Psychrobacter arcticus 273-4: one gene and its partner. The main gene of each other region encodes a partner of the protein of the gene in region 2 in a complex. Links are inferred from orthologs where the notes say so. Each region holds a gene or a part of one and is shown on either strand. Other genes may lie near its edges.

Region 1 (4,924 bases), 1.3 Mb from region 2 along the record:
ATAATTTTCAAGTTATCCACAATTTTTGGCGAATCTTATAATAATTAATTGATTAATATATATAGATATTGTTGTTATTGGGGGACTGTTTTTCTGTGGTTAAGTGTTAATTTACCTTTATAATCAAAACTATAGACTATGGGTAACCCTGTGTATAACCTGTTGGTGGAATATGGATAACTCACAATCCTTATTTATCCACAAAACTATCCACAGCCTTATCCCCAAAAAACAAGGTGTTATCCACAGGGGTTTGTGTTAGATTAGCCACCAACTGGATGTATGATTTCAAGTGCTCTGACTATAGAGACTCTTAGCTAAGAAAAAAGTTACTCTATGAGTAAGGATTCACTGATTTTCACAATAAAAAAATTGTTTTTTTGACAAAATATTTTGGACTATAGGGTTAGTAATTTTCATGATAGACACAGCAAATATTTGGGATAAATGCTTAAACGACTTACGGTATCATGTTAAAGATAACGTGTTTACCATGTGGTTAAGGCCGCTATCCGCTCATCAAGAAAATAATAGTTTGATTATTCTTGCACCTAATGATTACTTTGTAACTTATATTAAAAAGAATCACTTAGAGGATATTCAGCAGCTGGTTACTAAGCATAGTCAAGGAAGTATTGAGGAAGTTATTGTACGTGTTGATAATGCTGGTCGTGATACCGATGATGGTAGTTCGCTACAATCAGGATCTTTATTTGCAGAAGATGCCCTCCCCTCTTCTCCTGCAGATTATAAATTCGAAACCATCCATCATAATAATGCCAAAGCAGATATCGACGCCAATATGCGTCATGCAGAAATGGTTGACTCTGCTGATGCAAAATCCTTAAGTTATTTAAATCCTGACTTTACCTTTGAGACTTTTGTCACAGGTAAGTCTAATAACCTTGCTTATAAGGCTTGTTATGAGCTTGGCAAACGTCAATCAAAAAACCGTCATAACCCTTTATTTATATATGGACCTTCGGGTTTGGGAAAAACGCATTTAATGCATTCTGTAGCTCATCGCTATTTAAAAAATAATCAGACTTTTTATTATTTCACTTCTGAAAAATTTATTAATCAATTGGTTTATTCATTAAGAAATAATAAAATAGAAGATTTTAAAAAGAAAATTAAAAAAGTAGATTTATTAATTGTAGATGATATTCATGTACTGGCTGGAAAGACAAAAAGCAGTAATGAATTTTTAACATTATTTGCAGATTTTACCAGCGGTGATAAACAATTGATTTTGGCTTCAGATAGGCATCCATCACAGATGACCGAATTTGATGAACGTTTTAGATCACGTTTTTCTTGGGGGTTGACGGTTGCTGTAGATCCACCTGAGATTGATACACGGGTACAAATTCTACAGAAAAAAGCAGCATCTTATGGCATGAGCCTTCCTAAAGAATGTGCGTTATTCATCGCTCAAAACGTCGTCTCTAACGTGAGACGTTTAGAAGGTGCATTGAACCAAGTCTTTGCTAATGCCAATTTAACAGGCGCTCCAATCACGCTTGAGATGGTGCAATACGCGCTAAAAGACATCGTTGCAATGCGCGTACAAGCCGTTAATATGGATAATATCCGTAAAGTGGTCGCTGAATATTATGATGTAACGATTAAAGATATGTTGGGACGCAAACGTACGCGTAGTATTGCTAGACCACGCCAAATAGCGATGGCACTATCACGGGAGTTGACTAGCGAGAGCTTTCCTGAGATTGGACAATCCTTTGGTGGACGTGACCATACGACAGTGATGCATGCTTGCGACAAGGTCAATGAGCTGCGAGCAGCAGACCCAGCGTTTGACAAGGATTACAAGACGCTAGCATTGATGTTGCAAGCGGGTTAGAAGGCTTTGCTATCACTATATTTTAGTGGGTAGATATGGTTTATAATATTGAAAATAAGCATACACAGACACCCAATGGATTATCGTCAGTAGACAAGGTGTTATTAAGCCATTATTTTATTTTTTTATAAAAAATCATTTAAATAAGAGTAACTAAGCATGCAATTATCGATCAATCGAGAGTCGTTACTAAAAGCCATTAACTTGATCGCCAAGGCTGCTGATAAACGCCACAATATGGTTATCTTGGGTAATATCAAGTTACAATTGTCTGAGTCAGAGCTGGTGTTAACGGCTTCTGATTTAGAAGTAGAGCTGACATCGACGTTGAAATTGCCTGCTGGCGCTTGTGTGCAAGCAGGTACAACGACGTTACCTGCGACTAAATTACGAGATATTTGTAAATCATTACCTGCTCAAGCCCAAGTAAATCTGACCACTCAAGAAAACGAGCGCTGCTTACTGACCAGTGGTAAAAGTCGTTTTACCTTGGGCACATTGCCTAGCGAAGACTATCCAAGTTTGGGTAACCCTGAAAATATCACGCCATTAACTATTAGCCGTAGCCGCCTTATTGATTTGATTCATAAGACTCAATTTGCGATGGCGATTCAAGATGTACGCTATTATTTAACAGGTATGTTGTTTGATGTATCGCAGCAGCAACTAACGACCGTTGCGACCGATGGACATAGACTGGCATTAGCACGTAGCGTTATCGATGTGAATGCTGATTTGAATATGCAGGCTATTTTGCCCCGTAAAGCGGTAATTGAGCTTGAACGTTTAGCTTCTGAGCTGGGTAAGATGCTTGGCGACCAAGATAATGCAGTTACCTTAAGTTTCGGTCGTGAGTTTCTGCAAGTAAGTTTGCCGTTCGGTGATGTGGATAGTGCCGGTCAGACCAGTCAAAATCTCATGGTGACTTTTACTGCGCGTCTGATCGATGGTAAATTCCCTGATTATCGCCGTGTGATGCCTAGTAATACCGATAAGCTGGCCTTATTCAATCAAGAGAAAATGATGGATGTGCTGCGCCGCGTAGCGATTTTAAGTAATGAAAAATCTCGCGGCGTGGTGTTTAATTTTGCAAGTGATGGCATGGTAGAAGTACGCGCTAATAATGCTGAGCAAGATGAAGCGGTTGAGATGATACAAGCCAAGTATCAAGGTGAACCAATGGAGCTGTCATTTAATGCCGCTTATTTACAAGACGTGCTGGGTGTTATCCAAGGTGATTTACAAATGCATATGAGTCAATCAAATGCGTCGGTATTGGTTAATCAGTTAAATGATGAGTTCCATCAGTATGTCATTATGCCAATGCGTATTTAGTCTGCTATTTAAAAAGATTGGGTGGTTAGGCTTTAACGCAAAATTTGAGTAGCTTTTCAAGCTCAAAATTGCTTTATAAGCTTAAAATTTAGTTCCTTATATTTATATTTTTAATGGTCTTTTGTTTATTAAAAAATAACTCTATAGGCGGCTGTCGGTATTATGATTGAACGTCTACAAATCTCATATTTGCGTAATTTAACGCCCATCAATTTAGCACCTGCTGCTTGCAACGTCATTATCGGCGCTAATGGCAGCGGTAAAACCTCGCTACTTGAAGGTATGTTTTTGCTATCAAGAGGTAAGAGTTTCCGCCACAATCAGCCCAAACGCTATATTCAGCATCATAAAGACGCCGCAACTGTACATGCTAAACTTAGTGATGGCCGTACTTTGGCTATCCAAAAGCAAGCAGACGCTACGACAATTTTACGTCTCAATCAAACCACGGTATACAATCAAAGTATTTTAACGGAGCAGCTTCCTACCTTGCTTATAGATCCATCGACGATGGACATGCTAGAGCAGGGCAGTGCCAGTCGTCGGCAGTTATTAGATTGGTTGGTGTTTCACATGAAACAAGGTTTTCATCCACAGTGGATTGCGTATCAGCGCTTATTAAAACAGCGCAATAGTTTACTCAAACAACGACGTCATTTGACTCACGTTCAGCTTGCTGAGCTTAGAGCTTGGGACAAAGGACTTGCCAGTCATGCAGCGCTGATTCATCACTACCGTGAAGCTATATTTGAAGCTTGGCAACCTTATTTTTCTGAGAGCATTGCACAGTTATTGCCTGCTTATGCTGAGCAATTAAGCTTGAGCTACAATGCGGGCTACGATACGAGTGTAGCGCTCGATATACAGCTTAATGAGCGCTTAGATCAGGATTTACAGTTGGGTTATACGCGTATTGGTAATCACCGCGCTGACATCCATGTGCATTGGCGCTCTATAAGACCAATACATAAGGCTAATGAGCACCTAAACTCACCTTTAGCAGCAGCAGCGGATTCGACTTTTAAGTTACCTATTTTGAAAGAGCAAGCGGCCAACATTTTGTCTCGTGGAGAGAAAAAATTGTTGATTACGGCATTGCGCTTATCACAATTACCACTTTTGCTTAACACTGGGAATGATCTAGAGGCATCTGTTAATGACGCTAAATTAAGCGCTACACCAGTGGTATTACTAGATGATATCACCGCAGAGCTGGATGATAGGGCGATAGAGATTTTATTATCAACCTTAGCACAGTTGCCATGCCAGGTATTTATGACCAGTTTGACCGATAGTATTTTACCTTTAGTGTATGAGTATTGGGAAAAACCCCAAGTGTTTCACATGAAACAAGGTAGTATTTTACCAGCTCAGTAGCTTTTATTAGGGTAATGATATCTTCGTTATTAATCCTTATTTTACGTCCTTAAGCGACCGTCTCCTTGCATACTTTACCCTCGTTTCATTCCACATTCTATTACTCATAAAACGTTCCCTAAACAGTGACTTACAGGCAAAAAAATGCTAAAATAGGGCTTTATTTTTGTCCTGTTCTCAGCAAGTTATCTTACCGTTTTATATAGAGGTTTATTATTGGTTGTAAGTGATTAAGTGATTGATAATTATAAAATTAATATAATTTCTATTAGGCTTTATGGTTTTAGAGGAAATCGCAGTAGGGGTTAAATAGAGTATGCCAACCTGACGTATTTTTAAATCTGGTTT
Region 2 (5,323 bases):
GCGAATGGCTTTAGTGAGCTGAATGATCCTGCGGATCAGGCTGAGCGTTTCCTTGGTCAAGTGGCTGAAAAAGACGCTGGCGATGATGAAGCGATGCACTTTGATGCAGAATATATCGAGGCATTGTCTTATGGCTTACCGCCGACTGCTGGTGAAGGTATTGGTATTGATCGCTTGGTAATGCTATTGACAGACTCTGCCAGTATTCGTGATGTGATTTTATTCCCACATATGCGCCGTAAGCTTGAGGGTTAAAGATATAGTTGAAATACTTTAAAGTCGCTACCGTATTGCTGGTGTAAATTTTTTGCAGCCTCTGTCTGCGTAGGCACAGCAAGCAAGAAAAATTTGCACCAGCAGTACGTATTGTATCTATATTACTTTTCACCGACTATAGTTCGCTTGCCATAAGCCCATGCTAGTACTAAATCGCTGATTTGATGCTTTACTTATATACTTACGACCCACATTGGCATTCATTATGACGCAGCAATATCAAGTTTTAGCCCGCAAATACCGACCCAAAAACTTTCACGAGTTGATCGGGCAAACGCATGTCTCACAGGCACTGATTAATGCGATTGATTATAATCGTCTACATCATGCTTATCTATTTACAGGTACGCGCGGAGTCGGTAAGACGACCATTGCCCGTATTTTGTCTAAGTGTTTAAACTGTGATACGGGTATTACCAGTACCCCATGCGGCGTGTGTGATAATTGCGTAGCGATTGATCAAGGGCGTTTTATTGATCTGATTGAGATTGATGCGGCTTCTCGCACCAAAGTTGAAGACACGCGCGAGCTACTTGATAATGTGCCGTATGCGCCAAGCCAAGGTCGCTATAAAGTGTACCTGATTGATGAGGTGCATATGCTGTCGACACACAGTTTTAATGCGCTTCTTAAGACTTTGGAAGAGCCGCCTGAGCATGTCAAGTTCCTATTAGCAACTACTGATCCTCAAAAGCTGCCGATTACTATTATCTCTCGCTGTTTACAGTTTGTATTGCGTCCTTTATCGCAGAGTTTACTCAGTGAGCATTTAGCCAATGTCTTAACCCAAGAACAAGTAGGCTATACGCAGCCTGCACTTTGGCAATTGGCCAGTGCGGCAAAAGGTTCGGTACGTGATGCCTTATCGTTGACTGACCAAGCCATTGCTTTTGGTCAAGGTGCGCTTGATGATGTGACCGTTAATTCGATGCTTGGCTTGATTGATGCGGCCGATTTAGTCAGCTTAATTACAGATATTTATCATCATGATAAACCTGCTGTTGCTGCTCATATTGAGCAGATGCGTGCGCAAATGGTCGATGCATCTAGTATGTTTGATGGACTCGCTGAGCTATTGCATCAGTTGGCATTGTGTCAGCTGCTGCCCGAAGTCGCTCTCAACGTAAATGAAGCGCAAGCACAGCATATTAATCAGCTTGCCCAGCATATGAGCCCTGACGTATTACAGCTTTATTATGAAATCGTGGTACAAGCACGTGAAGGCGTCAAGCTTGCCAGTACGCCTATGCAAGCGCTTGAGATGTGTATTTTACGTCTTTTGGCTTTTCGTCCTTTGCCGGTTGATGAGATACTAGTCAAGGTACCTGATAGTACGGTAACGGCTATAGAGCATTATAGTCCCACCATCTCTAGCACTACATCAGCCACCACTACTGAGCCAGTGCCATCGTCATTAGAATCACAAGCCCAAGCCGATAATATCATTTATGACAATGCTGATATCAGTGTCAGTGAGAAAAACAGGGTTGGGGCTGATAATATTGTTAATCAAAATGAGCAATATCACTCAAATGACCCTGCTAGTGAATCAAGCCAGTACAATGATTATAGCGTTCATAACAGTTTAGAGTTATCTAGCAATCAGCTTGAACCCGTTGTTGAACCCGTTATAAATGATTCTCAATTATTTAGTCAGCCTGAAGACCCTCGTGCGCTTCTACGTTGTCCGCCGCAAGAATTGATAGGTGAGTGGACAGCAGAAAAATGGGACTATTGGCTGCAAACTGCTCGTGAAGCCGGTAGTTTAGCTCAAGATGAATTGGCGCTTGCGCGTCAGGGTATGATGACAGGCAGTTGTAATGCCGAAGCCGTCTTTGTCACAGCAGTCGATAGTAAGCATTTGCAGGCAACGTTTGAGCAGCTAGCGACAAAGATGCAGCTACAGTTTCCTGCTGCTGCCATCAGTTTACGAATTGATAGCAGTATTATGCAAGCCGATGATAAAACCCCAGAGCGTCGTCAACAAAAACGTCTCGTCCAAGCCAAAACAGTAGCAGAGTCAAGATTGTTTAATACACCAGTGATGCAATATTTAACCGAGCGCGGCGAAGGCAAAATGGGCAAAGTTCAGTTATATTAAACAGTCGTAAATTTATTGATTGGTTATTTATAAAAAGTAACCCTTTATTAAAACTATCGTATATATTAAAACATCAAGGTAATATTGCTCTATCACCTTGATGTTTTTGCTTTTATTGACTGAGAAATGCTTATATCTTACTCTGAATTTAATATTAAAAAACTGTAAGATTTATCATTATCCGTTATAATGGTTAAGTTATATTAACAACTAAAAAGCAGCTTGGATGAGAATATGTTAGATAATTTACGTGGTATGGCTGTGTTTGCTAGTGTGGTCGGACACGGCTCCTTTAGTGGTTCAGCTCGCGAGTTGGGTATTACTACCAGTGCAGTCAGTCAGCAAATACGTTCTTTAGAGAACACGCTCGGTGTGGTGTTATTGCATCGCTCAACCCGTAAGCTTAGCTTAACAGAAGCGGGTGCCAGTTTTTATGAAGCGGCAAAAGATGTGGTAAGTGCTGCAGAGCAAGGTCGAATAAAAGTCAATCAATTACGTGACGAGCTGGCAGGTAGCTTGCGTATTGCAACGACCCCTGAGCTTGGTGTCAATCATATTTTACCTGCACTATCGACTTGGATGTCAGCGCACGACGACCTTAGTATCACCTATTTTGCAGACAATAATTATATTGATATGATTGATGAGCGGATCGATATTGCGGTACGTATGAGCCCTAATATCAACGACTCAACTTTGAGCAATCATCCATTATCTGATGTGCGTCAAATGTTGGTGGCTTCACCACAATATTTGCGTCAGCATAAAAAAATCGAAACGCCAAAAGATTTGGCAGATCATCAGCTTATCTGCATTGATATCATGAAGGATGCAAATAATGTTGAGCTCACTCAGACTGAGACTGGTAAAAAAACACGTATCAAAATGACTTCGCGTATCCATACTAATAATGTCTTTATGGCCATGACCATCGCCAAAGAAGGTCATGGCATCCTTAGAATGATGGAAATGGATGTCAAAAAGGAGCTGGAATCTGGCAATTTGGTCGAAGTTTTGACCGGCTACCAGATGCCAAGTTTTGTGCTTTATGCTGTTACCTTAAACCGTGAGCAACAGCCTGCAAAAATCACCCGCTGCTTAGAGGTATTAAAAAAATATTTCCATGCAAACTAAGGCTTAATTTATTTAAATGCCAATGCAGCTGATTGATTAGTAACAAGAAAAAGCCTATAGATAATTTATCTATAGGCTTTTTCTTGTTAGCAATTTCAGAATACTTTAATTGAAATTGCTAAGGTTATGTTCAAATGCTTTTGCATAATTGCTTTTAAAAAGAGGGTTTCAATAAGTTAACGAGGCGCTCTACCACTTGTGAGCTTTCATCACGGCTCATATTGAGTGGTGGTAGCAGACGAATGACATGAGCGCCCGTGACGTTGATGATGAGTTTTTGCTCATCACGCGCGCGATCGACTAAATTACTACAGTCCATATCTTCAGGCAAGGCAATCCCAATCATCATTCCAGCGCCGCGACTGCTTACGCCATATTCTCCAAACGCATCAACCATGCCATCACGAATGAACTGTCCCTCAGTGACTGCGTTTTTCATGATATCACTGTTAGCCAATACATCATATACGCTATGTACCACGCGACTGGCTAACGGTGTGCCGCCATAGGTTGAGCCATGACTACCAGCGCCAAACAAGCCATTAGCGCGACCACGTACCATACAGGCACCAACGGGGAAGCCATTGCCTAAGCCTTTAGCTGTCGTTAATACATCAGGGCGTGCACTGCTGTGCTGATAAGCGAAATATTTACCCGTACGTCCATTACCTGTTTGCACTTCATCGAGCATGAACAGCCAATTATGGGTGTTGCATACGGCTTGTATCTGCTCAAGGTAACTAAAGCCGTTGGACGCCGTATTAAGACCGCCTTCACCTTGAATAGGCTCTACAAATACCGCGCAAATATCCTCATAATCATGAGCTGCTTGCTCAATGGCGGCAATATCACCAAATGGCACACGGATAAAATCATCATCTAAGGTATAAAAGCCTTCGCGCGCTTTAGGATTTGCCGTAGCGGATAATGATAATAAGGTACGACCGTGGAAAGATTGCTCCATCACAATAACTTTTGGGCGTTTAAATCCTTGCTGATGCGCATATAGCCGTGCCAATTTTAGTGCCGCCTCGTTTGCTTCAGCGCCACTATTGGCAAAAAACACACTGTCCATTTGCGCCGCATTGCATAATGCTTCACCAGCACGCTCTTGCCAATCGATACCAAATAAATTACTGGTATGAACCAACGTCGCTGCCTGCTGCTGAATAGCATCGGTTACTTGCGGATGGCAATGCCCTAATCCACACACCGCGATTCCGGTCAATGCATCTAAATAAGGTGTCTCATCTCGAGTATACAGCCAGCTTCCTGAGCCGCGGGTAAAACTAATAGGTTGACGAAGATAGGTGGGCATCAAGTAAGTAGCAGACATGTACAGCATCCTTGAAATAATAAAGTGATGAAAGTAAGAGGGTAAAGTGCTTAAGGCTTGCGGTTATAGCTCATCAGAAAACGGCGTCGACTCCGAAGGCAAGGTATAGTCCTCATTTGCCCATGCGCCAAGATCAATCAGCTTGCAGCGATGACTACAAAACGGCTTATATTTATTGTCTTGCCACAGCGTTTGAGTGCCACAACGTGGACAAGGATAAGTTTTGGGTGAAGGGCTCGAGCTGGGAGTAGATTCAGTCATAATAAAAGTAGGTAAATCCTTGGTTTTATCAATAAAGTATTGTTCAAAAACAGTTGATTATTCAGTCATAGCGTTATTAATTTGCTTGAGAGTGCTATTAGTCGATAGATAATCAATATCGCGATATTACTATTGAGCTACATTGACTATATAATAGCATGCAGTCGAATAATGACAAATGACAAATAATTTAAGGACAGCAAATGACTGACAAT

The links. The genes of interacting proteins can lie anywhere in the genome.
Region 1: the proteins of dnaX (region 2) and dnaN are in contact, whole or in part, in a cryo-EM structure (PDB 8GIZ), measured with the Escherichia coli proteins. The link is inferred for Psychrobacter arcticus 273-4 from one-to-one orthologs.

The regions. Positions count from the first base shown.
Region 1 is NC_007204.1:102-5,025, forward strand. The notes cover bases 1,305-4,111. They hold dnaN (DNA polymerase III subunit beta), read left to right. Parts: upstream 1,305-2,023; coding sequence 2,024-3,199; downstream 3,200-4,111. Other genes in these bases: dnaA (chromosomal replication initiator protein DnaA), read left to right, coding at 1,305-1,864; recF (DNA replication/repair protein RecF), read left to right, coding at 3,362-4,111. In the rest of the region: more of dnaA, read left to right, coding at 419-1,304; more of recF, read left to right, coding at 4,112-4,576. UniProt on the Escherichia coli protein: Confers DNA tethering and processivity to DNA polymerases and other proteins. Acts as a clamp, forming a ring around DNA (a reaction catalyzed by the clamp-loading complex) which diffuses in an ATP-independent manner freely and bidirectionally along dsDNA.
Region 2 is NC_007204.1:1,252,256-1,257,578, forward strand. Bases 1-2,929 are described here. They hold dnaX (DNA polymerase III subunit gamma/tau), read left to right. Parts: upstream 1-481; coding sequence 482-2,377; downstream 2,378-2,929. Other genes in these bases: lysS (lysine--tRNA ligase), read left to right, coding at 1-255; PSYC_RS05510 (LysR family transcriptional regulator), read left to right, coding at 2,612-2,929. In the rest of the region: more of PSYC_RS05510, read left to right, coding at 2,930-3,511; PSYC_RS05515 (aspartate aminotransferase family protein), read right to left, coding at 3,666-4,847; PSYC_RS05520 (DNA gyrase inhibitor YacG), read right to left, coding at 4,911-5,108; PSYC_RS05525 (DUF938 domain-containing protein), read left to right, coding at 5,312-5,323. UniProt on the Escherichia coli protein: Part of the beta sliding clamp loading complex, which hydrolyzes ATP to load the beta clamp onto primed DNA to form the DNA replication pre-initiation complex.